2 linked regions of the Symmachiella dynata genome follow. The protein of the gene in region 1 interacts with the protein of each later gene in a pairwise test. Links are inferred from orthologs where the notes say so. Each region holds a gene or a part of one and is shown on either strand. Other genes may lie near its edges.

What was found.
Region 2: the proteins of panC (region 1) and Mal52_RS04715 interact in binary tests that used the Escherichia coli proteins (3 or more experiments, as listed by UniProt). The link is inferred for Symmachiella dynata from one-to-one orthologs.

Annotation. Positions count from the first base shown.
Region 1 is NZ_CP036276.1:2,073,645-2,089,592, forward strand. What follows is about bases 4,788-7,567. They hold panC (pantoate--beta-alanine ligase), read left to right. Parts: upstream 4,788-5,638; coding sequence 5,639-6,496; downstream 6,497-7,567. Other genes in these bases: Mal52_RS07995 (hypothetical protein), read right to left, coding at 4,788-5,294; lgt (prolipoprotein diacylglyceryl transferase), read left to right, coding at 6,542-7,567. Also shown: Mal52_RS07965 (histone deacetylase family protein), read left to right, coding at 331-1,275; Mal52_RS07970 (biotin/lipoyl-containing protein), read right to left, coding at 1,305-1,544; Mal52_RS07975 (rhodanese-like domain-containing protein), read right to left, coding at 1,679-2,023; Mal52_RS07980 (Gfo/Idh/MocA family protein), read left to right, coding at 2,174-3,169; Mal52_RS07985 (RNA polymerase sigma factor), read left to right, coding at 3,282-3,914; phosphate signaling complex protein PhoU, read left to right, coding at 3,988-4,671; more of Mal52_RS07995, read right to left, coding at 4,770-4,787; more of lgt, read left to right, coding at 7,568-7,630; Mal52_RS08010 (RNA polymerase sigma factor), read left to right, coding at 7,884-8,459; Mal52_RS08015 (anti-sigma factor family protein), read left to right, coding at 8,613-10,121; Mal52_RS08020 (PQQ-binding-like beta-propeller repeat protein), read left to right, coding at 10,277-11,590; Mal52_RS08025 (ComF family protein), read left to right, coding at 12,426-12,980; Mal52_RS29665 (DUF502 domain-containing protein), read left to right, coding at 13,038-14,189; hemC (hydroxymethylbilane synthase), read left to right, coding at 14,400-15,332; Mal52_RS08040 (phytanoyl-CoA dioxygenase family protein), read left to right, coding at 15,384-15,948. UniProt on the Escherichia coli protein: Catalyzes the condensation of pantoate with beta-alanine in an ATP-dependent reaction via a pantoyl-adenylate intermediate.
Region 2 is NZ_CP036276.1:1,244,609-1,260,767, forward strand. What follows is about bases 8,629-11,619. They hold Mal52_RS04715 (NUDIX hydrolase), read right to left. Parts: upstream 10,379-11,619; coding sequence 9,878-10,378; downstream 8,629-9,877. Other genes in these bases: Mal52_RS04710 (hypothetical protein), read right to left, coding at 8,629-9,638; Mal52_RS04720 (hypothetical protein), read right to left, coding at 10,469-11,518. In the rest of the region: Mal52_RS04660 (beta/alpha barrel domain-containing protein), read left to right, coding at 1-232; Mal52_RS04665 (hypothetical protein), read right to left, coding at 324-719; Mal52_RS04670 (polysaccharide biosynthesis/export family protein), read right to left, coding at 962-1,906; Mal52_RS04675 (HEAT repeat domain-containing protein), read left to right, coding at 2,617-3,744; Mal52_RS04680 (globin domain-containing protein), read left to right, coding at 3,860-4,282; Mal52_RS04685 (carbohydrate ABC transporter permease), read right to left, coding at 4,319-5,131; Mal52_RS04690 (extracellular solute-binding protein), read right to left, coding at 5,142-6,473; Mal52_RS04695 (zinc ribbon domain-containing protein), read left to right, coding at 6,661-6,966; Mal52_RS04700 (hypothetical protein), read left to right, coding at 7,061-7,858; Mal52_RS04705 (HD domain-containing protein), read right to left, coding at 7,954-8,475; more of Mal52_RS04710, read right to left, coding at 8,547-8,628; Mal52_RS04725 (dicarboxylate/amino acid:cation symporter), read right to left, coding at 11,879-13,225; Mal52_RS04730 (A24 family peptidase), read right to left, coding at 13,293-14,492; Mal52_RS04735 (hypothetical protein), read left to right, coding at 14,880-15,203; Mal52_RS04740 (DUF3500 domain-containing protein), read left to right, coding at 15,977-16,159.

The sequences.
Region 1 (15,948 bases):
TCACCGCAGAGTCGGAAGTGTCAAGTTGATTCCCTAAGAGAGCCACTAAATCTTTAAGACAAGTTTGCTGAAGTTCTGATTCTCAGGACGCAACAGGCTGTCTGCCGGCCTTGTCCCTTGGTTACCCCCCAGTTCCATTCCGGCCCATAAAATGAGTCATTTCCAGTCCTGGAGACCAATCGTTTTTTCCAGTTATCGTGGCTGGATCGATTGTCCTGCCATTCAAAATTCCGGATACTCTTAAACGTCTAAGCAATAATTGAGCATACGTCATACAACCGTAGGCGTCGGCTCTGAGTCGAACTGATTCCAGAATCGAGCTCCCCGGCCATGCCTTTACTCTACACCGATCCTCTGTTTCTCGAACACAAAACCGGCCATCATCCGGAGTGCCCGGAGCGATTGTCGCGAGTTTTGGCGAGCATCGACGAATCAGATCTCAACAAGCGTTTTACGCGGCCCCAGTTCGAAGCAGCAACCGGAGAGCAAATTGCCCGCGTTCATAATTCAAACTATGTGCAGTTGGTTTCCAAGTTCGCCGAAAAGGGGGGCGGCCGTATCGAGGCCGATACCGTGGTCAGTCCCCGGTCGTACGACGCCACACGCTTAGCATGCGGCGCGGGAGTCGCCGCCGTGAATGCGGTACTAACCGGCGACGAAATCCGCGCGGCCTGTTTGGTGCGTCCCCCGGGACATCACGCCTTACGGCACCAGGCGATGGGATTTTGCCTGTTCAACAACATTGCCGTCGCTGCCAAGCACGCAGTGGAACATCACAAGCTGTCACGTGTATTGATCGTGGATTGGGATGTGCATCACGGCAACGGCACACAGGCGACGTTTTATCGTTCGGAAAATGTGTACTTTCTCTCCATCCATCGGCACCCGTTTTATCCAGGCACGGGAACCGAAGACGAGACCGGTGAGGGGCCCGGTCTGGGAACGACGATGAATTTGCCGATCGAATTCGGCACCTCACGCGATGATTATTTTTCTCGCTTCCAAATCATGATCAAAGACATCGCCGCCCAGTGCCGGCCGGAATTGGTGTTGCTCAGCGCCGGGTTCGACGCCCATCGGCTTGATCCGGTCGGTTCGCTGGGATTGGAGACCCACGACTACATCATGCTGACGCAACTGGTCGCCGACATCGCCAATGAATACTCTGATCGGCGGCTGATCAGTTTCCTCGAAGGAGGCTACAACCTGGAAATCCTCCCCGATTGTGTGCGCGTGCACCTTGAGACATTGGCCGGTGATGCAGAAGGTATTTGACGGCAGACGGCTTCGACCACTAGGAGGGCCTATGCGGGGTGAATTCTCCCCAACGTCTCCCCTTCGGCAATCGATGCCCCTTCGCGAACATCAATCGCGGCCAAAGTCCCATTGCAGGTGGCTGAGATGTCAAACGTCATGCCGGGCAGCATGACTTCCACCAGGCGGTCCCCGGCGAGCACCTCCTGACCGACATCCACAAACCAGAGGCTCACCTGCAGCGGTTGACCTTCGAGTCCGAGTGGGGGGACAACGATCGCAACGGCCATTTGTCCTGCCCTTTGCAAGTTCTAGAATCCGTTTCAAACTCCGGTTGCGTCTGTTCGTGAATCTGTGGTTCAAGTTTGCAGATGCCGCGACAGAGGGTTTTGAAACCAGCTGTAAGAAGGGTCGTCCGATTGCGTTAATAGCGGGTCAGTGCGGTGTCGATCTCCATAGCCCATTGGTCAATGCCGCCGGCCATGCTTTTGACGTTGGCAAAGCCTTGTCCGTGTAGCCATGTGGCCACCTGCAAACTGCGGCCGCCGTGATGGCAGTGGATAACGATCTCGCCATTCTGGTGCGGTTGTAACTCTGTAATGCGGTCTTGAATCTCACTCATCGGCACCAGAGCTGCTTCGGTGATATTCACGAGTTGATGTTCGTCCGCTTCGCGGCAGTCGAGAAAGAAAAACTCATCGCCGCCATCGAGTTTGGCCTTCACACTGATGCAACTGATTTCTAACGGATGCAATTCCGGTTGTGACATAACAGACGACTCTCGCAGGGAATTTCTGTGGAATAACTTTCGACGCGGGGCAATTCTCCCCCATGGTTGCGATCTTAAGCCGGTCAGATACAAATGACAACGCAGGATGCATCATGTCGCGTCCCCCCGTCACTCTGGTTGGAATCGCCAATGGACAGACAACAGCTGCCGTTAACGCCTCCGGTCCAAGTCGCCTTGATCGGCTGCGGTCAGATTGGCCGCTTGCATGCCCAGCGGTTGGCCCGCGATCCCCGCGTTGAATTGGCCGCGTTCTGCGACCCGCTCCGCGACAACGCGCTGCAGCTCGCGGCGGAGTACGCGACCGAGGGAGATGTCTTTGACGATTTTACAGCCCTGTTGGAGTCGCCGATCCCAGTAGACGCAGCCGTCATCTGTACGCCGACGCAGTTGCATTTCGAACAAACGACCGCCTGTCGTGCGCGAGGGTGGCATGTGTTGTGTGAAAAGCCGTTGGCCGAATCACGGGAGCGGATCGTTAAGATGATCGACGCAGCCGGTGCGGGTGGTCCGTTGCTGTCGGTGGCCTATCAACGCCGTCACTGGGCGATTTACCAAATGCTGCGCCGCGAATTGCAATCGGGCCGCTGGGGACCGATTCAAACGGTGACCTTCGACTTGGCCGAGCGTTGGCAACAAACCATCGGCGGCACATGGCGCGACAGTCATGAACACAATCCCGGGGGCTTTCTAGGCGATGCGGGCAGCCACAAAGTGGACCTGCTGTTTTTTCTCACCGGGCTGCAACCGGAGGAGGTGTACGCTGTCAGTCATCGTCATGGCAGTCAAGTCGAAATCGTCACCGCCATCGCCGGGAAACTCACTGGCGACGTGACATTGAGCATGACGCTGACCGGCAATGCCGAACATTACCACGAAGACATTGTGATTTATTGCCGAGACGCTGATTTCATCGTCAAGCAAGATCGGTTGTGGCGTGCGGAGAACAATGACCTAGAGGAAATCCCCATCGACGAGACCTGCTCAGATCCCGATCGCGGATTCATAGACTGTTTGGTTGCGGGGGCGGCGAATCCGGCGCCGGCGGATTGCGCACTACCGGTGTTTGACTTCACCGCAGCAGTCTTGCGTTCGGCGGAAACCGGGCGGATGGTCCGTTGTGAATAGGGAATGCCAAAAACCGGTTGTCAATTTGTCGCCGTTCGGGATAACATCCAACTCGGTAACCTGTCGACGCTCGGCGACAAAGTCAGAATAAACAGATCTAGGGGCGAATCGCATGTCCGACTCCGACGCAGAAATTGTCGAACGCGTAAAACAAGGGGACACCGATGCGTTGGGGGAATTCATTGAATTGCGCCGCATGCAGTTGCTGGCCTTCATCAACCGCAATGTCAGTTCCGCATTGGCCAGCAAAGTCGAACCGAACGACCTGCTGCAGGAGGTGACCATTCATGCCCTGCGCGGATTGCCGGACATGGAGTTCAAAGACCGCGATCCGTTCAATTGGTTGTGTCAAATTGCCGAACGTCGGATTATTGATGCGCACCGAAAATACATCGGCGCCCAAAAACGCTCGGCCAATAAAGAGATCTCCGGCAATTCGCCGGTGGGCGGCACAAGTTCCACGACGGGACAAGGGGGGCTGATCGATATGTTGGTCGTGACCATGACAACGCCCAGTCAGGCTTTTTCCCGCGATCAACGTGAATTCAAATTGCAAGAAGTCCTCGCCACACTCCCGGCAGAAAGCCAAGAGGCGCTGCGGTTGCGGTATGTTGAGGGTTTGCCGACCAAGGAAATCGCGCAAAAAATCGGCAAGACCGACGGCTCGGTCCGCGTGCTGCTTAGCCGCTCGTTGAACAAGCTACAAGATCTACTCGGACCGGATGCCAACCCCATGGGGCGGTGATTGGGGCGCTTCCGGAAATCAAAGTTTACCATCCACAGGGACGAGACATTCATTCGCAAGGACGGACCTTTCATTGTCCAGACACCTCACACGGGATTTGGAAACACTGCACCGCAACATGCTGCTGATGTGCGGTATGGCTGAAGAGTTAGTACACAAGGCGCTGGCGGCGCTGCAAGAACCGGACTCAGCGGTTTGCCATGATCTGGTGACACAGGACGATGCCATCGACGATTTGGACGTCCGTTTGGAAGAGGACTGCCTGAAAATCCTCGCGCTCTATCAGCCGGTCGCCGACGATCTGCGGCGGATTACGACGGTGTTAAAAATCACCGGTGAGCTGGAACGCGTCGCCGATTTGGGTGTGAATATCGCCGAGCGGGCCGCTAGTCTCGCCTCGGGCCCAGTGGTCACGATTCCCGATACACTGGAGCGGATGGCTGCCGAAGCGTTGTCGATGCTGCACGATAGCATCGATGCGCTGGTCCAACTCGACAGCCACTCGGCGCGTCGCGTCTGCACGCGGGATGAGACTGTCGACGCGTACAATCGCAACATCATCCAGGAGTTGACCGAAACGATGAAACGCTCCCCGGATCTGATCGAACCGATGATGCATCTATTTTCGGTCTCGCGGCACGTCGAACGCGTGGCTGATCATGCGACGAACATTGCCGAGGATGTGATCTATCTGGTGGAGGGAGAAATCGTCCGCCACCGACCGGAAATCGGCGCGTCGCCCGATAGCGACGAATAGTTTTTGGCGAATGCGAGCCGATTTTGGGAAGAAGGGACGTTCGTCTCTCGTTTTGCAAAATCTCCTTACTAGGAGCACTCAACATCCGCGCGAGTGGATTAGTCCAAGCTCCAATCAATTTCAACTGTGAGGTACCATTCACCTCCTACTTTTTTCCACTTATAGATCGGTCCGCTCCAGAAACCTGTATATGTATTGTGGTTTGGATAAAGTTCAGCACGCCCAGCGAACACACTCAAGGATCGATTTGGGTATAACTGGAAAATGGAGTCCTGTGAAAATTCTGTTTCGAATTGGGCTAAGGAATGCTGTTTCCGATAATCCGGCGTCATGATCATAATCGCATCTCGAAATCGACCTTCTGAACGTGCTTCGGTGAATTCTTGATATCGAATGTCAATGCTCGTTTTATCTTCCAGATACCACCAGAAACTTGCCCATGAAAAGACCTGGTAGCAACCAAGAATTACCAAACCACCGACAAGTCCACCAATTAGTTTCGACCGTATCACGTGGGCCGAATTGTTGGGATGCTGACGCACTTGTAGCCAGATCCAGAAAGGAAACCCGCCGATTACGGTTAGGCCGACCAACAATAAAATGACACCCAAAATCACGCACATGGTTTGGCACCTTTTTTTGAATCAAAGTATCTTTGCCAGGCTGTGCTTCAACCGGTCTGTTCTTCAATTCTCATCTTGAGCATCGTCGCCGAGACTAAAATACTGGCCAAGGATTGCGGCAGGTCAACGTTTGCTCCCGATAGGCCAAATTATAGCGAAAACCGCAACCCCGCGTATCCTGTTCCTCTCTGCGTCGGGTTCTTGTCGCTGATCTGCGACAAAGCACAACCAAATCCACTCCGGTCTCGCCTATAAGTAGGTAAACCGCTAAAATTCCAGCGGAACTATTCACTGCTTTTTTACAGGCGGAGACAACAAGGTTGGCTGCTACGGATCTGCAAACAATGAACATCGCGAAATCGATCGTCGATGTACGGGCAGCGGTTGCTGCTGCACGGGGCGCGGGGAAGAAAATCGGTCTCGTGCCGACGATGGGGGCGCTGCACGAGGGGCATCTCAGTTTGATGCGTGCCGCCCGGGAAGAGTGCGATTATTTGGTCGTCTCGATTTTCGTCAATCCCACCCAGTTTAGCCCGCACGAGGATCTGGATCGCTATCCGCGGCCGATTGAAGAGGACCTGAGGGGCTGCGGCGACGAAGGTGTCGACCTCGTTTTTCATCCCGATGTGGCGACAATTTACCCGGCCGGCGACCAGACGATTGTCGAAGCGGTCGAGCTTTCGACCATCGTGGAAGGGGCACACCGGCCGGGACATTTTCGCGGCGTCACGACGGTGGTTTTGAAGCTGCTGAACATCGTCGCGCCCGACGTCGCCTATTTTGGTCGCAAGGACTATCAACAACAATTGATCATTCGCCAGATGTGTCGCGACTTGGCGCTGCCGGTGGAAATTGCCACCTGCCCCACCATTCGCGAGGCAGACGGATTGGCGCTGAGCAGTCGTAACCGCTACCTCAGTGAATCGGAACGGGAAACGGCGCTCTCCCTCAGCCAGTGCCTGCAGTTCGCTTGCGATCGCGTCGCAGCGGGGGAAACCGATTTAACGGCCCTCCGCCAGGAGATGGTACAGCGGATGCAGCAAACCCCCGGAGTCGAGTTGGATTACGCGACCATCGTGGATGCGGAGACGTTGAGCGAGGACGCGCAGCCAACGGCACGTCTGGTAGCGCTTATCGCGGCGCGAGTGGGGACGACGCGGTTGATTGATAATATGGTCATTGAGCCAACAGATTCGCTTTAATCACAAACCAGATTCATAAGCCTCTCGGACAAGGATACACGCAGGATGCGGCAAACACTGTTCGTCATTCGATTTGATGGTGAGATTCCGCTGGGGTCGCTGGGCAACCTGCCGGTCTTCGGTCTGGGGTTACTGCTCGCGGTCTGGGCTGTGATCGGCGCGAGCCTGCTTTATGTCCGTTATCGCGAAACCGAGTCGCTCGTACCTTCGCTGTACGGTGCTGGTTTGTGGACGGCGGTTGCGTTAGCCATTTTCTATGCCCCGCACCAGCAACGCTTGGTCGGGATCCCGATTTTTGGCTATGGGTTCATGTTGTTTCTCGGTTTCGTATTTGCGACGACCATTGCCTCATACCGTGCGAATCGGCAGGGATTCCCGGAGAGTGCTGTCTGGGATTTGACCTTTTGGGTCTTCTTGTGCGGGATCGGCGGCGCGCGGTTGTGGTACGTGATTCAATACAGCGAACGGTATTTCGGACCGGGTAAAAATCTGGCCAATCTGATCAATCTCCCGGACGGCGGATTGGTCTTTTACGGCGGATTGCTGGGTGGGGTTTTGGCGACGGTGATCTATTGTCGCGTTAAGAGTATTCCGCTGCTGAAGCTGGGAGACATCGCCATTACGTCGGTGTTTGTGGGAATGATGTTTGGCCGCATGGGCTGTTTTCTCAACGGCTGCTGTTGGGGAGATGCTTGTGCACTTCCCTGGGCGGTGACCTTTCCACCGGAGAGCGTGCCTTTCATGGCCGAAGTGCAGCGCGGGATCATCTTTCCCGACGCGGCCGGCAGTCGGCCGCTGCATCCAACGCAAATCTACAGTGCGATCAATGCGCTCGTTTTGGCGGTGCTGACGTTCTGTTATTACCCCTATCGCCACAAGGATGGTGCGGTCTTGGCCGTTGGCTGGTTGGCCTATCCGATTTCGCGGTTTACGATCGAGTTTTTACGAAACGACGAAGGGGGCAAATGGGGAACGCCGTTTACGCCGGCGCAGCTCTTCAGCTTCGGATTACTGGCGACCGCACTCGCATTTTTATGGTACGTCGCCCGCCAACCGGAACGATCGTTTCAACCGCCGCAACCAACCCCGCTCAACTCAAAACCACAAGTGAAATCATCCGCCAGCCCAGCGTGAACAAAGGGTGAGCGGATTGCGGTCTCCCACGCAAAACCGGTCGCTAAAAGCAAAGTCGGCAACCGCCGCGGAGTACTGACGATTGGACATGCAGCGAAAAACCGACCAACTTATCTACTGATTGGGCCTGCGGTTGTGTAAAATTGACGGTTTACGCGTATAAACGTCAGACGTAGGTGTCACAATAACTTCACAATTCTGTGGATTTAGGGAACTTTCCGCCGCCTTAGGGCGTCACATTGAACGGTAGACCGTGAAACAGGACGACCGAGAACTGATTGCCGATTGTCTCAGTGGCCAAACGCAGGCGTTTGGTGCGCTGGTGGAGCGCTATCAGGATCGGCTTTACAACAGTCTTGTTTCTGTGGTTGGATCCACGGATGAAGCGCTTGATGTGGCGCAGGATGCCTTTGTACAGGCCTTTGAAAAATTAGATTCATTCCGAGGCGATTCGGCTTTTTATTCTTGGTTGTTTCGCATCGCTCTCAACGCGGCTGTTTCCCGCCATCGCAAGAAACGACGTGCGACCGTCTCGATAGACGCCGCACGGGACAACACGGGACAGGAACCGGCTGACACACACCCACAAGCATTCCCCGGATTTGCACTCGAACAGACAGAACGACAACTTGCCGTCCGGACCGCTCTCGCCGAACTCCCAGAAGATTTTCGCACAGTGTTGGTCCTCAAGGAAATTGAGGGCATGAAATACGAACAGATTGCTGAAACGCTCGAATGTCCGGTGGGAACGGTTCGCAGCCGCATCCACCGGGGGCGCATCGAATTACGAGCAAAACTTCAGCGCATGCTCAAGGACGACGATATTTGACAGAAAGCGTCCTACGGAAAACGACCTATTTTATTTGAAGGGGTGAGCAGCGGTTTTTAACAGTCGGGTCGGGGGCAATAATTCCCCGACAGCTGTGGCCGCGTATGTCTCACAGAAAATCGACGTGCCTTAGGCACATGTGATCGGTGCGGTATGAACGACAAAATATCCGAAGAATTGCTATCCGCGTATCTGGATGGGGAACTGTCGCAGAGTGAGCGCGCGGATGTGGCGCAGCTGTTGGAATCCTCTCCCGCTGCGCAGCAACAACTGGCGGATTTCCAAAAACTCTCGCAGTGGATGCAGGAGTTGCCCCCCGCGCAACCTCCGCAAGGATTCGCGGAAGAAGTTCTCCTCCAAGCGGAACGGCGTTCATTGCTGCGCGAACCGACCCCGGCGGCCCCTGTGACCGCGACCCGGCGATCTTGGCTGAAACCGACATTGGGAATCGTCGCCGCAGCCGCAGCCGTGGTGTTTCTCGTCCGTGCGGTGCCCGCCCCCCAACCAGCGCAACAGCCGGTGGAAGAAGCGATCGTCATGGAGGACATGGTTTTTCAAAAAATGCAGGCCGAGACCGCTCCGGCTGAAGGTTTGGCGACTGAAGCCCAATCGGATCTACATACCGTTTCACGCAGTGTGGCCCCCGCAGCATTGCCGGCAATCAAAAACAGCCAAGCCGCTGACGCTGATAAATTCATTGCGACGGATGAGGCTGACAATTTGCTGCGGCAAAGCAAGAAACCCACGATTCAAAAAGAAAAATTGGTGAAATTACCCACCGGCCAAAAATGGAACCGTAGCCGAATCGGCGAAGTCATTCACATGACGGAACTGGACGAGTCGCAAGAGCAAGTGGCGGTTTTCAAGGCGGTTGTGGTTAATATCGATCAATGGATCGGCGGCACGCATGTGGAAGTCATTGGCCTGGAAGGCTCGCCCGATACGATTGCCATTCATTTAGAGGCCTCGCCAGAGGAATTGACGGATCTTGTCGCCAAAATCAATGACGACAGCCAATTGCTGGATCTGGAGGCGGGACAACCGATTCTTGTTGCCCAACTCTCTGAGAGAGATCAAAAATACTTCGACAGCGGTGATCGTGAGCAACCCGACGATCTTGCAGACGATGCTCTGTCGGTTCCGCCACAGTTTGGCAGCCGAACCTCTCCGCAGTCGCATATCCCCAAGGACGTCCCTCCCCCCGCTTTAGGTACGAAGAAACGATCCAGCACTCCAAAGCAAGAAACCGCACAGGAAAGCACTGGCAAGGGGCAAAGTTCGGGGCAGTCCAAACCGACGGCACCGAAAACAGAACGCAGTCAAAATGAAACCCGTGCCATCGCCCGACAAAAATCTCGATTACAGATCACACCTGTTCCCGAGGCTTTGCAATCACAGATTCCGGCAGACAAGGGCGATCTGAGCAAGCCCCCCGGCAAGCCTGCAGTCCCCTCTCCGAGTGAAGTCTTAGCGGACAAACCTGCCGTCAAACTGGCCGAGAAGGAAGCATCGGGCAAAAAGGACACCGAAATCAAAAAGCGAAACGCGGACGCGCCGCGACGTGTCCGCATGATTTTGCTCGTGCGGCAGCAGTCGCCAGCGGCGAAAAAGGTCCCGGCTCCCCCCGTTAAAAAAGCGGGGGACGGCGGCGGGGCTGCTTGATTTCGAGGTCTGCTGACCGCTGCACGCAAACGGTGGTTGGCTTGGCGTGCCGTGCTGCGTATGATGGCGGGAGCCTCATGCATGGCCGGGAATCGGACATGCATCGCTAGGACCAGTTTGTCCTGCCCGCTCATCATACCTCCGGGAGTTTCTCGATGCCCTGCCGATTTTCCGCCACGCCGACGACTTGGATGTCCTTCTGCTTTGCGGTCCTGCTGTTCGTGATCCCCCTCCGCTCCAGTTCGGCCGACGATTGGCCCCAATGGGGCGGGCCTAAGCGGGATTGTGTCTGGCGCGAAGACGGGATCGTCGAATCCCTCCCGCCGGGACCATTACCGCGCGTTTGGTCGACCCCGCTGGGAGAAGGCTACAGCGGCCCGGCCGTGGCGGACGGACGGGTGTTCATCACCGATTACCAACCGGCGGACCGCCAAGAACGCGTCCTTTGTTTAAACGCCGAAACAGGCAAGGTGCTGTGGCAGCACGCATATGACGTGCGCTACACGGTGAGCTATGCCCATGGCCCGCGGGCGACGCCGGTGGTCGATGGCAATCGTGTCTATACCATCGGCACGCAGGGGGACATGTTTTGCTTTGACGTTGAACAGGGAGAAATCCTTTGGAAAAAGGACTTCGTCGAGGAGTATGGAACCGCACTGCCGAACTGGGGTATGGCGGCCTCGCCGCTGGTCGATGGCAAACAGTTGATCACCCTCGTCGGGGGCAGCGACGGCGCGTGTCTGGTCAGCTTTGATAAAATGACCGGTCAAGAACTGTGGCGGGCAATTGATGATCCGGCCGTGGGGTACGCGCCGCCGGTGATTTATGAATTCGATGGAGTGCGGCAACTGATTGCTTGGCACCCCACAGCGATCACGTCCCTCAATCCCGAAACCGGCGAAAAATACTGGGAGTTCCCCTTCGATGTCCGCGTGGGACTGACTGTCCCGATGCCGAGACAGCAAGGCAATCGGTTGTTTGTCACCTCGTTTTATAATGGACCGCGAATGCTCGAAGTTTCCTCCAATCCTCCAGCGGCCAAACTGATTTGGCGGGGAAATAGCGACAGCGAAAAGAAAACCGACGGCCTGCATTCGATCATGCCCACGCCGATTTTTACAGAATCGCACATTTACGGAGTCTGTAGTTTTGGACAATTGCGCTGCCTGGATGCCCAGCAGGGAGATCGTATTTGGGAGACATTCGAGGCGACGGGGGAAGACCGTTGGTGGAACGCGTTTTTGATCCCCCACAAGGACCGCGTGTTCATCTGCAACGAACAAGGCGAATTGATCATCGCCCGTTTGACGCCGGAGGGTTACGAAGAACTGAGCCGCGCAGAATTGCTCGAACCGACACGCAAAGTCCGCCGCCGACTCACAATCTGGTCGCACCCAGCCTTTGCCATGCAGAGCGTTTTTGCGCGGAATGACAAGGAAATCGTGCGGGTGAATCTGGCGGCTGAATGAGAATTGAATTTTTTTTAGCCACGGATTAACACGGATGAGACACGGATGGTCGGGTGTCGGAACGTAAGTCCCCAAACCGACGGCTTGCCGTCGTGCACGGTGCTGCTTGCTAAGCACTGTGAGAGAATGAATCCGACGTAATACAACCTGATTGGATCATTCAGCATCGATTGTCGACATGGCGGCGATGCACCTGAACAACAATAAGCCTAGCCGCCAAAAAGTTGCACAGGAAGCAATTTTTTGATTATGTTAGCGGTACGGATAAAATCCGGCACATTTACGCTGCAACTAAAATAAAAAAACAAAAAGCCACAGAGCACACAGAGGCCACAGAGAAAAGTTGCACTCAGCAGTCACCACGGTTTAAAAAATTTCTCTGTGAACTCTGTGGCCTCTGTGGCTAGTCTTTCGTCTGCTGCAATTTCTGAAATCGCTTTTGTGTGTTTCGTTGCTTTCGTGGTATCTTTCTGAGGCTGAAGATTTACGCAACGGACGAATCCTTGAATTGTTAACAGCACGGGTGAAACACGGATAAAAAGTGACGATAAGGCCTTCCTGATTGGTCACTCGGGGCGGTCCGGAGAATTCCATGACACCACACTCCGAGTCGCAAACGCTGAGATCTCGTCTGCCTGCGGCAGTCTCGGGGGCGATGCGTGAATTTGGGCGGTGCGCTGTGGATTTTCTTTATCCTTGCCACTGTGCCGTTTGCCAGACAGCCCTTCCGGAATCGTTGACGTGTCGTGCGGAGATTTGTGAGGGTTGCCGGCGCGAATTGTTGAGCACTGCGGGGGTAGCTTGTGATCGTTGCGGGGCGCCGATTGGACCGTATGTGGATCCATCGGGTGGCTGCAATTTTTGTGTTCGCCAAAAGTTTGCCTTTGAACGGGTGATTCGGCTGGGGATTTATGAGGACCAATTGCGGCAAGCGTGTCTGGGGGCCAAAGGGGGGCGGCAGCAGGCATTGGCGGCGGCGTTGGCGGAATTGCAATGGGAGCGCCGCGTCGAGGCGTTTCGAGATACGCCGATTGACGTCGTCGTCCCGGTGCCGCACTTCTGGTTGCAACGCTTGTCCCGTCTGCACAATCCAGCGGAAACGCTCGCTGGTGTCTGGGCACACAACTTGAGGGTCCGTAAGAGTGACCATATACTTGTGAAGGCCAAATGGACCAAGCCGCAACGATCGTTACCGGCCGACCGGCGTCGCGAAAACGTGCGAAAGGCCTTCAAAGTCGGCCGCCGAGAAGAAATTCAAGGGGCGACGGTGCTGTTGGTCGATGATATTATGACAACCGGCGCTACGGCGCACGAAGCGGCGCGGGTTCTCAAACAAGCGGGGGCCGGGCGCGTGATTACAGCGGTCGTTGCCCGCGCCATGCGGAATTGATCGGCAGCCGCGTGGCGCTTTGGAACAGTGAAAAATCAATCAGTGAGGCGGTTGCGCATGACCGAAGATGGAGCACGGATTAAAAAGAAATTGCCCAAAGGGGCCGCGACGCGCGTCTTCTTGCGCGGGCTGTCGATCAGTCTGCCGCCGATTTTGACGTTGGTGATCTTGTTATGGGTCGGCCAGGGACTCAATAGTTACATCATCCAGCCGATTGGCGATGGGGTGCGGTGGACCATTGCCAGCACGGTCAACGAGATACGCCAAGAGCGGGAGTTGCTCCCCAGCGAAGAATTGCCGCCGCTGCCGAATATCGGCAACCGCTACCGCATTACACCCGGCTTGCAAAAGCGGATTCCCGAAATCGACAAACTGATTGCAGAGAAACGCGCTGCTTCTCCGTCAGGCAAGCGGGTGGATCAGCGGCATCTTTGGGAAACCATCATCCGCGAAGATACCGCTCAAAAGGACTTCGCCTACAACAGCGATGCACTCTCCAAGAATATCTACATCCCCATGGGGGGCGGGTACATTCCGCTGCATGTCTATGCGACCGTCGAGCGACAGGTCGGTCCGCTCGCCATGCCGCCGACGGCGATCGGGGCGTATATGGATTACGTCACGACGCAATACTTCTACAGCTTTTGGCACCTGAGCGCGCTGGCGATTTTGCTCACTGTGGTGGGTGTCTATTTCGTCGGCCGGTTGATGACTGCCCAATTGGGGTCCTGGGTCGTACACAAGATTGAAACGAAAATCCTGGCCCGGCTACCGTTGATCCGCAACGTCTATTCGTCGGTGAAGCAGGTCACCGATTTTCTGCTGACCGAAACCGAAGTCGAATATAGCCGGGTGGTGGCCATCGAATATCCCCGCCGGGGAATTTGGTCGCTAGGTCTGGTAACGGGCGAAAGCATGCTGGATATTGCCACAGCTGCGGGGGAACCGATGATCAGTGTGCTCATCCCCAGTTCGCCGATGCCGGTGACGGGCTATACGATGAACGTGCCCCGCAGTGAAGTGATCGACCTGGACATCTCCGTCGACGAGGCCTTCCAGTTCTGCATTTCGTGCGGCGTACTGGTTCCCGGACGTCAACAAGTCACCCCCGAGGTGCTCAAAAAAGCGTTCGGCAAACAACTCCCCTCGGCGCTGCCGGCGATCAGCGACAGCGGTACGATTTTGACCGGTCCGCCCAAAACCGAGTAACGCGAATCTGTTTGTCGTGAATCGCTGACGCGGTCGGTTGCTCCACAGCGCAGCATCGACGACACTGTCGGGAAACTGTCAGTGTTTATATTGCATAGCCCCGCTTCATTTTTGCGAAGCCCGTTTTCTTTTTTGCAGAGCCCGTCTTCGTATTATTGCGAAGCCCGTTTTCGTTTTATTGCGAAGCAATGTAGATCGAGACCCGACCTCGTGAGTGAGACACCGCCTATTCGGATTGCCACACGTTCCAGTCGTTTGGCGTTGTGGCAAGCCCATCATGTGCAGCAACTGCTCAGTGCTGCTGCGCCCAGTACGACCATCGAAATTGTGCACGTGTCGACCATTGGCGACCGCGACAAATCGGAGCCGCTCTCCAGCCTGGGCGAATTCGGGGTCTTTACGCGTGAAGTGCAAAAAGTGGTTCTGGAGGGCGATGCGGATATCGCCGTGCATAGCCTCAAGGACCTGCCGACTGAAACGGTCGCCGGGCTGACATTGGGGGCGATTCCCCCGCGCGGAGCGGTGCATGACGCGTTGCTGCTCCCCGCATCGCGCCGTGGTGGCGGTCTAGATGATCTGCCCGATGGTGCTGTCGTGGGAACCGGCAGTATGCGACGCCGCGCGCAATTGTTGCACCAGCGTCCCGATTTAAAATTTGCCGAAGCACGGGGCAACGTCGAAACCCGTTTGCGGAAACTGGATGAAGGCGAATTCGACGCCTTGATTCTGGCAGCGGCCGGTTTGATGCGGCTGGAACTGGCCGAGCGGATCGATTGTGAGCTGCAGCCACCGGTGATGTTACCGGCCATCGGCCAAGGGGCGTTGGGTATTGAATGCCGCAGCGACGACGTCGTTGCGCAGGAATTGCTGGCAAAGATCAACGACTCGGCTACCCAGATGGCAGCGACAGCGGAGCGGTCTCTGTTACACGAATTACGCGGGGGCTGCCATGCCCCGATTGCCGCTGCAACGAGTCTGCAAAATGATCAGCTGGAATTAACAGCCGTGGTGCTCAGTTCCGACGGCCAACAACGTCTGATGGCAACCGCCACGGGTGAAGCTGCCGCTGCTCTGGGGATCGCCGTGGCCGGCGACCTTCGCGCGCAAGGGGCGGATGCATTGATTACGGCTGCGGAGTTTTGAGCGGCAACGGCAGGCGGGAGCCTGCCCTACGGTTCTTTGGGGATTGATGGCATGCGCGACCGACCGCTTGATATTGATTGGCGTGTGCTCGATCTGGGCGCGCGGATTCGGCATCTGGAGGTAGAAGGCTTTTTAGTGCTGCCTGATTTGTTGGATGCGGATGACATCGCGCGGCTCAAACGTGAAACGCGCGAGCTGGACACCTTTGCGGTTGATTACAGCGTGCATCAACAGGTCTATCCGAATGTGCAATTCGCCGGCCCGGCAATCACCGAGTTGATAGCGCATCGGCCGACACTTGAATTCCTCACGGCCTTGTTCGGTGATGATATCGTGATGATGGATTACGGTTACGCCCGCTCCGCTCCCGGGCATCCAGGGATCAGTCTGCATTGCGACGGGCAGCCTTGGGGGTCGGAGATTTTTGGCTTCGAGCACAGTTGCCCGCGGCTGATTCGCGTACTGTATTATCTCGATGACCTGACGCCGGAAGTCTCGCCGTTTCGCGTGGTGCCGCGTTCGCATCTATCGCTACACGCTGACGCGAATCCCTATTTGCGATACGAAGGACATCCCGAGCAGGTGATGGTGACCTGCGACGCCGGGTCGGCGGTGC
Region 2 (16,159 bases), 830 kb from region 1 along the record:
TGGTCTCGCTACGCGCGACGCTGCGCTTGAGCAAGTTGAACGCTTCCGGCAAGAGATCACCAAGCAGCGGGCTGAGTTGGAAATCATCGGTGTTGGAGGGATTGGCAGTGCGGATGACGTGCGTGCCCATTTGCGTGCTGGGGCGGTCAGCGTACACATAGCGACAGCAGCGATGGTTGATCCATTGATCGGTGAGAAGATTCGCCGGGCATTCGGCTCCGAGTCACGGTGAAGTGAGCGCACAAAAAAACGGTTCGACTCTTTTTTGAGAAGAGCCGAACCGCGTTATGCGTCGTGGTTCGTTGAGCATGGCCAGACAGCAGTTAACGACCGCCGCCATAGTATTGGCTGTGGTTCATGAACGATGAAGTGTGTCCGGTGACGCCCAAGCGGGAGCCGGCAGCCTGTCGGCGAATATAATTCACCGTGTCTTGCTGTTCCAACTGCAGGTTATTGGTTTGCTGCCGCAACTGACCGATCTCTTGGTTGTTATTCACAATCCCTTGACGGAATTCTTGTTGCGGACGGACGAGGTTGAAATAATTCTCGCCAATCGAGGCGTCGCGGCGCAACAAGTTCAAGTAAGGGCTGACGGGAGGATTACTGCGGACGCTGGGCCGGCGCGGTCGTCGAACTGGTGATTGTGCGTTCACATCAATTTCAACAACAGTGCTCAGAATCAACATCACCGCGGGTACGAGCAGAGTTCGTCGTAACATGGTTCGTCACCCTATTTAAGTCGTTGGGGGTTAGTCACATCCGGAGCCATCGAAAATCCGTTGATCCGAATGTGCTTGCCTCATCAACGATTATACCTGGAAAAGCAGCGAAGTAAACTAAAATGTCTAGGCCGTTCGCCGCATCAGACTTGGTAAACTATTTACTCGGCATTTTGTGGATACCATCGCTTCTAATTTACCAAGTCTGCTTATTAAATGTTCGGCATCCGTAGGATTAGCAATTAGAATCCGCCGCCACCGCCTCCGAATGAGGTACCTTGCTGAATATTCCGCACGGCACCGTTGCCGAGAATCGTGAATCCAAACAGTCGTTCAAACGGTGCAATGACTTTGGCAATGAAGATGTCTGAGGCGAACATCGGGTCGGCGGCTACGTAGATGCGGTCACCCGGGAGAATTTGGTAGTTCGTTCGCGTCGATCCCCCTTTGACGATGGCATCCCAGTCGACCGGCAGAATCTGTTCGGCATCCAATTCCGCCGGAGCGGGGCGTGCGACCCAGATCTTTTTCTTGCTACCGATCGTCGGCAGTCCGCCAACTTGGGCGAAGGCGTCGAGCACGGTTTCATTTCCCTTAATCGGCAAGCTGTAGAGTTGGTCTCCTTCGCCGCCTCCGTCGTTGATGATGTAGTAGACCTTGCTGTTGTAGCCGGAGACATCAACATTGACTTCCGGATTGAGGATATATTGCGACAGGTGCTCTTCGAGCAGCATCTTGGCTTGTTCCAATGTGTAACCGGCGACAACCACGCTGCCGTAAACTCCCAGGTGAACGGTCCCGTCCATACGGACGAGGTGCGGACCGTCGACGACTTGCTTACCGCCGAGTTGTTCCAACTCAACAGAGAGCTTGGGAGGATTGATGAAGATTTCATTCAAGTGATCCAGCACCGCGTTTTGAGCTTCGTCGATGGTCATTCCAGCGACCTCGACTTTGCCGTATTCCGGCCCCAGGTTGACCTTGCCGTCATTCTCGATGAGGTAGGCGCGGGCAATTTCCTTAAATGAGACCGTGACTTCAGAGTCTTCCGGCAAGATCGGAATGGTCGTGTTCGACAGGATCCGCAGGCTATCCCCGGGAAGAAGTTTATCGTCGCGACGACGGATGTTGTTGACCGTTTGGATCAACAATTCGTCAGGCGGTTCGATGACGTATGCCGGCATCATCGTTTTCTGCAGCTCTCTGGGCACATTCGTATAAATGGGCGTCGGAGTATCTGTCCGATTCGCCGCTGCGCACCCGGTGGCAAACAGAGAACTGATAGTAATCAAAGCCAATAGGCTAGCGCGTTGAAGGCGGCATGAGTGTCGCATGGCTGGGTCGATGCTCGCGAAAGGTTGGGTCGTTGTCCATCGAGCACGAGAACTAGTAGTGCGAGTGCGGGAACACCGCCCGTTGTTCTCGTGTTGTGTGAACGAACCGGTTTTGCCCGTCCGCCACACGATAATCGATCTGAAACATTCCGTTCATCGACCAGCGGCTGAGGACCCTTTGAGCGAATCGTGACGATTGTGCCAGATTTTCCCCTTCTACCGTGATTAACATCTGCGCCCAGTCGGTGAGCAGTCGGCGTATTTCCTGTCCCCATCGAAACTTGCAGCGACGGCAGTGCCTAACCTGTTGCTTGAAAAGGTTTTGCAACATTCAAAGGTCCGGTTGGGTAGACTTTAACGCTTGTAGCGATTGCGCCGGGGCGTGGTTACCGATCGTACCTGTTCCTCCGGCAAAACCCGATTGTATTGTGCCGGTTTTCCTGAAAATGTCGACGTTCGATACCACAAGACGTGGTCCCGGCAGTTACGTTTCGGCGCTGCCAGGGGAGTCTTGTTTGCGACAAATTTTGCGATAACGAGCGGGTATTGATCAGTGGAGGAATATGATGGTGGCAATTATCCAAAAAAACCGCGGACGATTTGTGAGCTTGTCCTTGGCGTTGGCCATCGGCTGTTCCGGATCTCAAGGGTACAACACGGTTGCTCGCCCAGCCGGTGAGTCGGATATTGCTCAGGCGCCACAGACCTCCTCCCCAGCGGTTGTGGTACAACAGCAAACTCCACAACTTCAGGCTCCACAGTCGCGTCAACCGGTTCAGCCAATCGCAACGGTTCGCCGTCCCACGAACGGCACAGTTCGCTTGGTGGGGCATACGGAACCACAGCATAAGGTGATTCAACGTGCGGCCGCCTCGCATCCGCAACATGTGGCCCCGCCGATTAGCGCACTGCACCTGACGCAGATGGAAAAGGACCGGCGTTCGATCGGTACGAAACCGGAAACGCCGGTCTTGATTCTCACAACGTTGCCGCCCAAGGCGGAAGGTGACGTCGCTGTCTTACTCTCGCAAGTTCGCTCGGGGGATGCGGCGACGTGTCGCGAAGCCATTTATCAGTTAGGCCGCCGGGGTGAAGACGCAATCGCAGCTGCACCCACATTGACAGTGATGCTGCGTGACCGCGATCACTTGATTCGCGTTCAAGCGGCATTGGCGCTGTGGCGGATTACTCAACAAGCGGAGTTTTCAGTTCCCACGTTGGCCGATGCGATCAACTTCAGCACGCCGCGAGCCAAGTCGTTTGCCGCTGTCGCGCTTGCGGAAATGGGACCGGCTGCCCGTGAAGCGATTCCGGCGCTGAAGATTGCTGCTCGGAAGAACTCGGGCAAAATTCGCGTCCAAGCCGCAGAGGCGTTGTGGACGGTTGCGGAAGGGAACCGCGACGCACTGGAAACGATGGCCTTGGCGCTGCGGGATGATGATCCGGAAGTCCGCTGGGCTGCCGCTTATGCATTGGGGGACATTGCTCCAAAAAATCCCATGATCGTCGACGCCTTGGCGCGTCGCCTGCGGGATGTCAACGACGGGGTTCGCGTTGCGGCCGCTTTTGCGTTGGGAGAAATCGGGCCGTCGGCGAAGGACGCGGAAACGGTTTTGACTGCCGCGGCCAGCGATCCGAACCAAGAAGTCCGCCAAGCAGCTGCAGTGGCGCTTGATCGTGTGCGAGACTAATCGCCCGCTAGGAAAGCGATCCTAGGGAACTTCGGTTGACGAAACGCGCGCAGTTCGGGATAACGTGGATCATTGCCTAACGCATTTCCCTTACTCCTTTTGAACTGTTGGCGCTGTGACGAACAAGGACGATATCACCCGCGAAGATTTAGAGCATGTTCGGCTCAGCTTTCAACGTTGCAAAACGCATGCAGAATTTTCGGATATTTTCTACGATCATCTAGCGCAACAGTCGTCGGAAATCGGCCCCATGTTCGCCGCGACCGATATGGTCAAGCAGAACGAATTGTTGCGAGTGGGGATTGAAAGTCTGATCGACTTTTCAGCGGGCGACGCGGACGTTGAGGTCGAGATCCGCCGCTTAGGTGTGCTGCATGATCGCAAGCATCATGCGATCCAACCCGCGCTTTATCCGTTGTGGGTCAATGCCTTGGTGGCGACCATTGGCGAAACTGATTCCGAAGTTACGCCTGAAATCACGGCCGCGTGGCAGCGTGTGGTGGCTCCCGGGATTGCGTTGATCGGCTCGTACTATTGAGCATGGTCCGCAGGCAACTCGCTGTGAGAGCCCCTCTCATCCCTTGAGACCCGTCGTGGCGATGCCGCGGATGAAGGTTTTTTGCGCTAGGAAAAACAACACGATGACCGGAGCGGTGAACATGACCGCTGCCGCCATCAACGGACCAAACTCGGTGTTGTAGGCGCTGACGAATTGCTGCAAGGCATAGGCAAGCGGAAATTTGTGCGGATCATTGAGATATAGCAGCGGTCCGGCGAATTCGTTCCAGGTATGCAGGAATTGAAACAGCGCCACCGTAGCCAGCGCCGGCCAGGCAAGGGGAATGATGATCCGCGAGAAAATCGTCCATTCGCCGGCACCATCCAGTCGCGCCGCTTCGGAGAGTTCCTCCGGAATCGTCAAGAAAAACTGCCGCAACAAAAAAACGTAAAATGCTTCCCCGGCCAACCAGCTTGGCAACACCAGCGGCCAATAGGTGTTGTACATGCCCAGGGCGGCGAACAATTGGAACCGCGGCAGCATCGTCACATGAAACGGCAACAGCATGGTGGCGATCAGCACAAAGAACAACAAATCCCGCCCCGGCCAACGCAGCCGCGCGAATCCATAAGCGACAACTGAACAGGACAACAACGTGCCGAGCACATTCAGCACACACAACACGATAGAATTGGCCAAGTAGCGGCCGAAGTTCCCGGCACTCAGTGCTTGCGCATAATTCTCCGTATGCCATTCGCTAGGCCACATTTCACTTTCGAGTTGTCCCGGCGGCTTAAACGAACTGAACAACATCCACACCAACGGCAACGCAAAGCCGACGGCGAGGAGGATGAGCAGCGGGTGGGCGAAACGTGGGGGGCGTTGCATGGGGGGCGGTCTACTTCGCTTGTGTTTTGTGATTGCCGGCACGTAACGCATCCAGGTGGCGTTGGATGTCTTGCGTGGCGGTGTTGAGGGCTTGTTGGGGGGAGGCTTTTAATGCCAGGGCCTCTTCGGTGGCTTGGTTGATGCGTTCGAAGAAGTAGGCCTGCACGGGGATGTTTGGGGTGGGCCATTGGTTGGGGCTGTGGGCTTGTTCGACGAATAGGCGGAAGTTGGGGTGCTCGTTGAGGAACGTTTGGAACGTCGGTTGCGTGACGACGTTTGGGCTGGCGGGGATCCAGCCTCCGGCGGCGGCGGTTTGGGCGGCCTCGGCTTCGTGGCCGTCGAACCCGGCCCAGAATTTCATGAAGGCCCATGCTCCACGCGGGTTTTTGCAGCCGCGAGGGACGAGGAAAAAATTGCCGTTCACCCAACCGCCATTGGGGTTGCCCTCAGGAGGGTGGGGCAGGGGGCCGACGGTATAATCAAAATTGTCGCTCACCGCCGCGTCCAATGGTTCGATCCGCCATTGGCCATCCATCATCACACCATGACTGCCTTCGAGCAGCATTGATTGCGATCCGGTTTCGCGGTTGGTGCTGCGGAAGGCGCGGATTTTTACCAGGCCGTGCAATTGGCTGTAAGAGACCATCCACTCCAGTGCTCGCACGATGGCCGGATCGTTGGCGGTAATTTTTCCCGTATCGGGGTCATAGAACCGACCCCCGAAAGCAATGCCCCAAGCCCACAAACGACGATCGTCGGGGAGGTAAACGATCCGCGTCGGGTCGTTGCTCGGTTGCCGCGTGATGGCATTGAATTCTTCGAGGGTTGTGGGAACATCGCGGCCGGCTAAGATGTCGCGGCGATAAAACATCATACGGATGTCCAGGCCGTTGCAGAGCGCATACAGTCGACCGTCGTAGGTGCCGATTTTTTGAGCGGGAGGACTGAGCCAGTCGTTGAGCCGGGCGTATTCTTCGGCCGGCATGAGTTGATCGAGCGGGGTGAGTGCGCCGCGCTCTGCCCATTGGCCGATGATTTGATCGTCTTGGTTGAGCACATCGGGAAAGTCGCCGCCGGCAAGCGCCATGAAGAATTTCATGTCGAGGTTTTGTCCCGGAACGGCAATCTCTTCGACCCAGAATTCGGTCTGCGAGTCATTGAACCGCTGCACGACATCCTGAACAACATGCCGGTACTTGCCGCCCCAGAAATGCCAGAAGACAACGCGCTCGCGGTCGGGGGGGATATCGCTTTCCGTGGAACGCATGCCAACGGCCCAACTGAGACCGAATAGGCTCACAGCGATCGTTGCCAATAAAATCGGTCGGATGCGATCACGCATACGCTTGTGGTTACCTGTCGGAGGAAAAGGGTTGTCATGGTCAATCTTATCGCTGCTATGCGCTGATCGCTAGGCGTGAGTTTTGTGGTTCGTCAAAGGAGTGGGGATTGATTCTGGGCGGCGAGTTTCGTTCAATGACTGCGTTGAAACGTGGTTGCTACAAATCGGGTAAGAAGAGGAGGGGGGCATGTCGACGGGATTCGAGTCGGACAGCGACGATTTCACCTGCCCGAATTGTGGTGCGGCGGTGGCCGGCGGGGCGACATTTTGCCGGGAGTGTGGCGCGAGCGACGATACGGGGTGGGGCGAAGAAGAAGACGATGTCGACGCCAATTACGACGAGGACGAGGACTTTGACTACGACGAATTCATCGACCGCGAATTCCCACAGCATGCGCCGGACGGCATGCGGGTGACGGGCAAGCAGTTGGTGATTCGAGTGATCGCGGTGATCTTATGCCTGTGTCTGTTGTGGCTCGGGCTGGGGTTTTGAACTCGCCGAATGGCTCCTCTCACAGCGGTTAAACAGCGATGTTATTTTGGGCTGTCGTGCGAACCTTCTTTCAGACTTCGGTGTCGAAGGGAGCATGGATACTGCATTACTCGACAAGAAGTTCGCGCAGATCGGTGCGCGTCTGAAGGTGATGGGGCCACCTCCCCGACGGTTTAGGGATCAGCAAGGAATTCGCCTCGATATCGGCATCGACCGCCGCGGCGAGTTCTTCGCGATCCGTGCGGCTGATGCTGACAATGTCGAAGTCTTGCACATGCAGCCGCGGGATCGGCATCTGTTGTTGATGGTGCGGGAGAACGGCGAGAAGAGCAAGTTTCTTTGTGGGCATGATGAGCGGCATTGGTTTGTGGCTGGGATTCCCGAATCGGCTCCGGTGGGAATGGTGGCTCAGGCCAAGGATGCATTGAAGCCGCTTGAAGTCCGCGCTGCCGAGTCGCAAAAGCGAGTCTCCGGCAAAGCCCGGAATCGTCGCAAGAACACCGCTTTTATCCGACAGGGCGAATGGTTCTTTCTGCCGACGGACGATTTGGCTGTTGATGAATCTTGGGTTCTGAGCAATGAACCGTTGCGGCGCGGCGGTGGTAAGCCGCACTGGGCGGAGTTTTGTTACCGCACTGGCGGTGAGTCCGTCTATGTTTGTTCGCGACACCCCAATGGTGTCACTGCCCAGCGGTATCGAAATATTCTTTCGGGAAACCGCAACGCCAAGAATTGGGGGTGGACATCGATGGTGCGGAACGCGGGTGTTTACGTTCGCGGTCGGATTCGGCATCCAGACCATGCCACGATTACTTTGGCGGGTTGGCATCGCGTAGCGATGAACACTGAAAACGAGTCGCGGGCCATGCGGCACGTGGCGTTTTTGGATTGACCGCGACTTGACCGATCCCATGCACTTGTTTGGAAATCAACGGGTGCGTGTTTTCTTGTCAGAAGAACAACAACAGCGTCCCTGCTGGTCTTGCCTCAATCCGACTCGATGCCCCACACGTCCTGTACGAAATCCGGGACGTACCCCATCGCGCCGCGGCCATTGGCCCATTTGATGGTCTCGGGCCGTTTCGCCACATCGGTGCACAGACGGCTGGGATGGGGTTGCATGCCAACGCGGCCAATGTCCAAACGATCCGCATCCCAACAGGTTTGGATGGTGATGTTCGGATGCGTGCGTTCGTGGGTATGACCGGCGCAAGCCTTATGAAGCAAGGCAAAGTCGTGGTCGCTCAAATGAAACACGTCGTTTTGCAGCGTGCGTGCGAATTCGGCGGCACGGGGTCCGTGTTCGGGGTCGTGACCGTCGCTTTGTCGCTGGGAATCGTGTAGCACGGCGAACAGTTTCACAATTTCAATGTTGGCGCCGGTTGTCTCGGCCAAACGTAGCCCGTTTTCTAGTACACGAGCCCAATGAGCGACGCCGTGGATCCCGGACGGCGACAACTCGTAGCTGTCCAGGACGATTGTGATGATATGAGCGACTGATGCGGGCATGTTTGTTGGAGTTCTTTGACTTAGAACGCCGGTTAATGTGAACCGATTTGACACCCGGTTTACAGCAGGCATCAAAAGCGGACGATCAGACTTGATCCGAGAAACGGGCCGGGGGCGATGTCGACGAGATCATACAGTTCGTCGCGACGATTTCCACCTTCGCCGTAGTAGCGTCCGAAGGCGTAGCCGGCATTGACGTCCAATGCGGCGTACTTCCAAACATTCCAACGCAGGCCGCCGATGACGCGCTGTTCGGAGGCCAAGAATTGGTCGCTGCGACTGGCTCGGTCGGTGAGTAGAAACGTTTCGCGAATGGTCTCGAAGCCACCATAGAATTGAAGATCGTCGGTCCAGTCGTACGTCACGAGCGCGTTGACATTGTATAGCGGGAAATAGGACGCATTGAATGCCAGTGCGTCCAATGGTTTCCAGGTGACGGAAAATGGAATCCCGACATTCATTTGAAAGGTTTCGGACGGATTCCAGCCGTAAGCGACGCCGGGGATGGGGAAGTTGAGGTCGGAAAACGGCGCGTACATGACCGAGTATTGCCATGTATCCCGGTCATTGCCGGCGGGCACTTGGAGGAAACCTAGTACCGAAGCTCGGACTTCGTCGATGCTGTGAAACGGTTTGTCGCTGGCAGACCCGACGGTTGTCATTAAGCCCCCGGACCAGCCGTTGTCGAATTGATGGATGTAATTTAATCCGACGTTGACGGTCCACAATTCGTCGGGAAATGCGCGTCCGGTATCGGGCAAAATGGCATCGGTTGAGAACAGGGAATTCTCGACCGTCGTCCGCAGGATCACGATGTCGCCATCTTGCCGCCAGATGGGAGCGCCCATGGTGAAGAGTTGTCGCACGAGGCCGAAATCTGTTTGTTGATCGTCGACGGAAGTCGAGGGATACCAAGTCGCGGAGTAACCTGGGCGACGCATACGCGCTCCGCCGAAGGGGTTGCCGCCGCGGCGCGCGGATGGGCTGGAGCGACGTTCTTCTTGCATCATGTCTTCGACCTGAATACCGGTCGGAGTGGTCATCACCAGCGGGGCATCATTCAGTGATTCCGAATCTGCAAAGGTCCCCGATGCGGGGACAATTTTGAGATCGGCCGCGGGCTGTTCTTCAGACCAGGCATTTGCCTGCGAAAAAAACGACACGATGAAAAACGCGACGCAGGAGATGCGGATTATGAATGATTTGGGCAATCTTAAAGTCACAACAACGAACCGACTGAAGGCACTCAGATTGAATTGGCGAAGTGGAAGTTTGAGCGACCGTTCACCGCAGGGCGGGGGATTCTAGACACGCGCTGCGGTTTGGCAATTCGATTGTATTAAAAGATGCTTGGTCGTCGTGGCAGAGAGGTGAGCCGCCCAATGCTTGGATGCGTGCGTGATTAAGAGATGTTTTGGAAATACCAACTCAGCAGTTCGCGCAGCGGTGGTGAAAACGTTTCCGGTTGTGTGGCGAGCATGTCGCGGACTTCGTCCAGTGTATGAAAGCGGACGAAGTCGATTTCGTATTCGTCGATGACCGGTTCGTCGTCGGAGACGGCGCGGTAGAGCATGGAATGCTCCATGGCCAGCTCTGGTGTGGCGGCGAATTTGTGCAGCGGTTCGAGGGGGCAGGACAAGCCGAGTTCTTCACCCAGTTCACGCGACGCGGCAACTTCGTAGGTTTCGCCCGTGTCGACATGTCCTGAACAGGAGGAGGTGTATGTCAGTGGATATTCGTCTTTGTGGGCGGACCGCATTTGCAGCAGGAATTCGCCGCGGCTATTGAACAGAAAGATATGCACGGCGCGATGCATCAGTCGTCGCGCGTGGACCTCCGCTCGTGGCGCTTGCCCGATCACGATGTCCCGTTCGTCAACGATGTCAAATATTTCCTGCGGCATGGCTGCATCGTATCAGAACGGGGGGGCGCAGGACAAACCGTAGCGTGACGCGCGCGATGCGATCGAGGCGAGACTCTCGCTTTTCCCGACTTATAATTCGGGAACCGTCATGAGCCGCGGCTTGGGATCCATGGGGAAGTTCAACATGGGAATTTCTTTGCCGTCTTTGAGATTGCGCTTGGCCTGAATTGATTCGGCAACCAGATGTATCTGGCCATTGTGTTCTCGCTGTTTGGCGCGAAAACGCTCGTACAATGTCTGAATGCGGGGGTCGTGTTTGTTATTGAATGAACCGACGGTCACATAGGACTGATAGCGGTCATGCCAGACATAGGCCTCGAAGTTCTGATTGCGCATCAGTTGCACGAGTTGATAGGATAGTTTGTAGGCTTTGTCGAGACTTTGACTTTCTTTCAGGCCTTTTTCGAACTTCTCGATTCGACGGGCACTTGCTGAATCCCCCGAGTCTTTCATTGAAATTGAGTCGCCGTGAAACGTGGCAACCACCAGGGTGAGCTTGCCGGGATTTTGGGAGAGGCTGTAGTCGAGGCCGTTGTTTAAATAACTGAGATGTTTATGGTCCTTGCGTTGTTGCAACTCATCGGGCGTGAGCAGCGGATTGGGGACCAGCATAGCGCGGCTAAACGGATTGGGTTTACCGGGCGTCTTGATATAGCGGCCTTTGCCGAGCGAAGTGGGGATGAAATTTTTAATCCATTCCAACGTTTTTTGAGCGGTTTTGCCTTCTTTGGTCGTGGGATCAATTGAGGAGTAGTTCCCCGCGATGACGGCGATTTGGTTGCGCTGAGCAGCGTAGGCGCCGGTTTGTCGGCGGCCCAATTGATCGACTGCTTCAAAGGATCGCAGTTTGCCTTCTTGGCTATATACGTAGGCGGGCAACCCTTTTTTTCGCAACTCCAAAACCAAAGCATCGGCCCCTTCAGCGGCGTTCTTGCGCGCTTCTTCGGTTTCTCCTCGGAGATTTGTGACCATGATCATCCACGGTCCGTGCCGTTTGTCGATTGTGTAGCGACGTCCTGGGACGGCGGAAATCTTGGCCTCCGCCACAGAGGGGATATACAAAACGGTGGCGAGTGTGATGCAACCGAAAACGATGGCGGCGGATTGTCTGCTGAACACGAGAAACTCCGTTTTCTCTTGTTGAACGATATCGCGGTCTCCGCATGGAGACCCACGGTTTCGTAGCGAATTCGGCGACCGGCAGTTGGCGCTGAATTGCACTGTAGAAAGGCTGATGAGGGAAAGGGGCGGGATGCTAACAATATGCCAAAAACGAGTCCAGCCCCGCTGTCGGTAAAATGTGCGCACAACTTCATCTTACAACAGGTTTTTTCGCGATTGAAACAAGAAACGCGATTTGAGATTGCCAAAGGGAGATGCGATGACAGACAGTCGTGCTTGGTTGGTCCCCTTTTCGCGCGCATTGAATCAGGGAAGGAATTGCCTGAAACGTCTCTTAGGGTGATGAACCCGTGCGGCTTATTTGTCGGTCGGTTTGTCTGTGAAGCTGGTGTCGACGATGGCGGCGCCGACGGAATCCCCGAAGGCATTTACGGCGGTGCGGAAGCGGTCCAACAGCCAATCGACCGGCAGGATCAGACCGACGAGCGTCAGTGGTAACCCAACGGCATTCAGCACAATGAGCAGCGTGATCAAACCGGCTTCGGGGATTCCGGCAGCGCCGACGGCGGCTAGGGTGGCGGTGATGGCGATTGTCATTTGGTCGACGAAGTTCAGGTCGAAGCTGGGGTCAATGGCCGCGTAGGCGTTGGCGATAAATATCGCAGCGGCCGCTTCGTAGAGAGCGGTGCCGTCCATATTGACTGTGGCTCCGAGCGGCAAGACGAATTCCGTGCTGCGCTTGGAGACGCCGGCTTGAACTTCGGCGCATTCCATGGTGATGGGCAGCGTGGCGGTTGAACTGGCGGTGGAAAATGCAGTCAGCACCGCTTGCCCCATTTGCACCATGAAGCGAAACGGATTGCGACGGGTGAAGATGTACAACAACAGCGGCAAGGTAATCAGCGCATGGATGGCGAGGCCGGCGAGGACGGTTCCCATGTAGCCGGCCAGAACACCGGCAAGATCGTCGAGTTTGTCTTCGGCATTCGCTTTGCCGAATCGCGATGCAACGAGACAGAAAATTCCAAGCGGCGCAACCTTCATCAACAGCATGATGAAGGCCATTAACGTATCGTTGATGCTGATGACGAGCGTGGCAATCGTGTGGGACCGCTCCCCCATGGTCGTCAGCATCCCCGCGAAGATGATGCTAAACACGATCAGCGGCAACAGGTTGACCTCGACCATCGATCCGAGCAGATTGTCTGTGAAGAGCATCAGCACGAGTTTTTTGAAGATCAAGCCGAGCGAGACCTCTTGTCCTTCGGCCGCTTTTTCAATCTCCGCCGTCGCTTTGTCAACATGTTCCGCAGCTTCCTCCTGGGCGCCGGTGACGATGGCTGGGTCGATGCCTTGTCCCGGGTTGATCAAATTCACGACCAACAATCCGGTAGCGACAGCGAGAACTGTGGTGGACATGTAATACAAAACGGCATAAGCGCCCGGTTTGCCGAGTTTGCGGACGTCGCCCAAGCCAAGGATTCCGCTCATCACACTGGCCATGACCAACGGCACCACGACCATTTGCAACAACCGCAGAAAGATCTGCCCTCCCAGTTCGAGGTGTATGGCCCAGTTGGGGAGAACCCAAGCCACCGCGATGGCCGCAATGATCGCGATCACGATGTACAAAGTGCCATGCCCAGCGGGACGAGCATTTTGTTCCGGGGGGCTCGTGGCGGTTTTTGTAGCAGGTTGTCCCATGGTGATTGCTCCTTGAGGGGGCAAAACGATTATTGGTGGTACCGTTTGGGGCGAATGGAATTTCGTTTTAAACAGGGGTGATCGCGTTGTGTGGCGTTTGGTGTCGTATTCGCAGGTGCCGGGCAAATAACGAAATGATGATCAAGATCAGCACAGTGCAAATCAAGACCAAAGTGTGGAGTTGCAGGTTCGACCATCGATTGGCAGCGGTCCACAAACTCCAAAATGGGATGAGAAGTAAGACTGTCATGGCGGGGAAGAAGACGGTGGGGATCTGTTCTAAGAAATGGAGATGCTTGCCGAATAGGGAGACGGTCAATAACGCAATCACGGTGAGACCGGCGGCAAGCAACGACAGGTCCCAGCCCAGGTAACCACCGATGATTGCCAAAACGATTGCGAGGTTGCGTTGTCGTTTTTTTCCATCAGTGTCATATCGCTCAGCGATGCCAATGCAGGCGCCCAATAGCCCACCCACGACTAGTCCCAGAGCCGCTTGCGTCACATCGGCGGCAGGCCAGTTGGCTGGAAGGGGCAGTGAGGCGTCGGCGCGAAAGGGTGAGAACAACCCAACGGCGATCGTGGGAATCACGAGCGACTTGGGCAAGGCGTGTCCATCAGCCGCGATCAAGACGCAGCACAACAGTGCGCTGGCCAAGAAGCAATGTGTGAAGTAAATGCCGATCAACTCAACGTTGAGCGCAGCTAAGGGAGAGACGGATGTGTCAACGAGTGTGTGGCCCGGTAAATTGGCGCCGCCGGATAATAATTCGACGAAGGCCAACATCAGGAAAATCAATGCTGTGGCCAGTTCCACGTACATGTAGCGGGGTGGAATCGGTGCGGCGCATTCGCGGCAGCGTCCGCGCAATTTTAACCACGCAAAAATCGGCACATTGTCCCGAAAAGCAATTGGCATTTTGCAGCGCGGACAATGGGAATCCGCCCGCAATAATCCCATGCCCAGTGGTAGACGATAGATGACGACGTTGAGAAAACTGCCAACGCAAGCACCGATGATGAATGAGCAGACGGCAAAGTACCAATAGATGGCATTGAATCGCCAGTTGGATTGCGGTGGTTCTTCGACGGTGTGGCGATGCAGGGGTTTGGCGGGGATCACCGACATGCGTGCGGGGTCGTCAGCGCTCTGTGTGGTGGGAGCGTCCTCTGCCATCAATGTTGACTGTGCAGCCACGGACCAGAGGGCCGCCGTGATCAGGATAACGGCTCGCAAAATTTTTGCGGCGTGTGCGGACTCGACCATTCGCGGTTTATTTTCCCAGTTAGTGTTCGGTCTCGGACAATCGCGGGCCGATCATTGCGGCGGATCGAAGTTGACTGTTGTGATGACACGTTTTTGTCCAATGCCAATTCCAAGTTGCATCTCGAAAAGCGCCTTCAAACCGACGACAGGATTCGCGGTTTTGAGACAGTTCGTGTTTGCATCACTAGGGACATTCTAGTGAGTTGGCAGCGCGCAATCGACCGTGAGGCATGACCTTACCGCAACGTTGCTGAAATTGGTGGAGTGAACGGTCCTGTTTTTGCGAGTGAGTCTCAACGATTTCACCGGGGCAGTGAGAACAGAATTAGAGGAATTCCGCGTGGAATTCCTAAGTGTTGTCTTCCGTTCATGTTCGAGGAGCGTGTGATGAGGAAACTGCTTGTGTTGGCCGCACTGGGTGTCGGGTTATCGGTGATCGGAGGTGCGAGCACTGCGAAGGCAGGCTGGGGCCCCGGCCGGGTAGTCTATGAATACGATGACTGTGGCTACGGTTACGGCGGCCTGTATACGCGGAATGTTTATGTGGAGCCTGTCTATCCTGCACCGGTTTACGTGGGACCCGATTTGCGGCGGTTCACTGCGTATGGCGCTCGGTTTGGCTACCGGGGAAATCGGTTTGATGTTCGGTATCGTGGCCGCTACGGGCGGTTTGGTTATCGAGGACGATATCGATATCGCGGCCGGTATTAACAGCGCCTGCAGATCGGTTGAGTGAGTTGGTCCACGATGTTGGTTGCAGGATGCGTTGGACCAGCTGCGCCCGCCTGGCCCACGTATCCTCAACCAGCGTGATCGGTCCGACTGTTTCCGGCGGCGCTACGTTGTGGCTTCGCTGAACCCCCACAAAGAATCGAAGTGTCGATAGGCGCTGGCGGCAATTGCCGTCGGCGTCTATTTGCTATGGCAGAGGGCATTCGTCTATTTGAAGTCAACGGGTGTCTGTGGTGGCCGATGCTTCTCACGTGGTCTCTCGCGACGAAGTGTTACGAATAGCAGATCGCTTCGTGTTGCTAAAAAAAGCGGCCGAAACTCGTTGACACTCGACGCAATAATTTGTTCCAGAATGCCATCGAATGAACGCATGTGTCTGGCCGATTGCAAACTGAATGATGACGCGTGCGCGTGGCCTTGCCGCGGCAAAAAAGTTGGTTGCATGTGCTGTCGAAATCGAGGTGGGTGCCAGGGAGTTGTGCTCACTTGAGGCGCGAGGTGGGTTTTCGTTGATCAACTCGAAACGTTTTGGCAAGTGGGTTTGGGCCGAAAAAATGATTCGTGGAATGTTGGCGGAATCGCCGAATCCGGTTTGCATTTTCTAATCGACCTGATACATACTGTAGCCAAAGCACATGACTGGTTTCAGTTGCATTTTGATGTCGGCTAACGGTTGTCTGTTGCGATTTGAAACCACCTGGCGTCGCGCTCGCCAATACACTCCGCCTTATTTTTTTGCCAAGGAGATGACGATGACTGATGATCGACGATGTCCGGATGTTGTAGGGAATGGCTTGGTCTCCTTGTCGCGTCGCGAGTTTGTTTCCACCGTCGGTGCCGCAGCGACCGTCGCCTCGGCGGTCTCTTTGCCGAATGTGATTTTGGCGGATGAAAAGAAACCACAACAACCGGAATCCTTGGTCAAAAAACTGTAC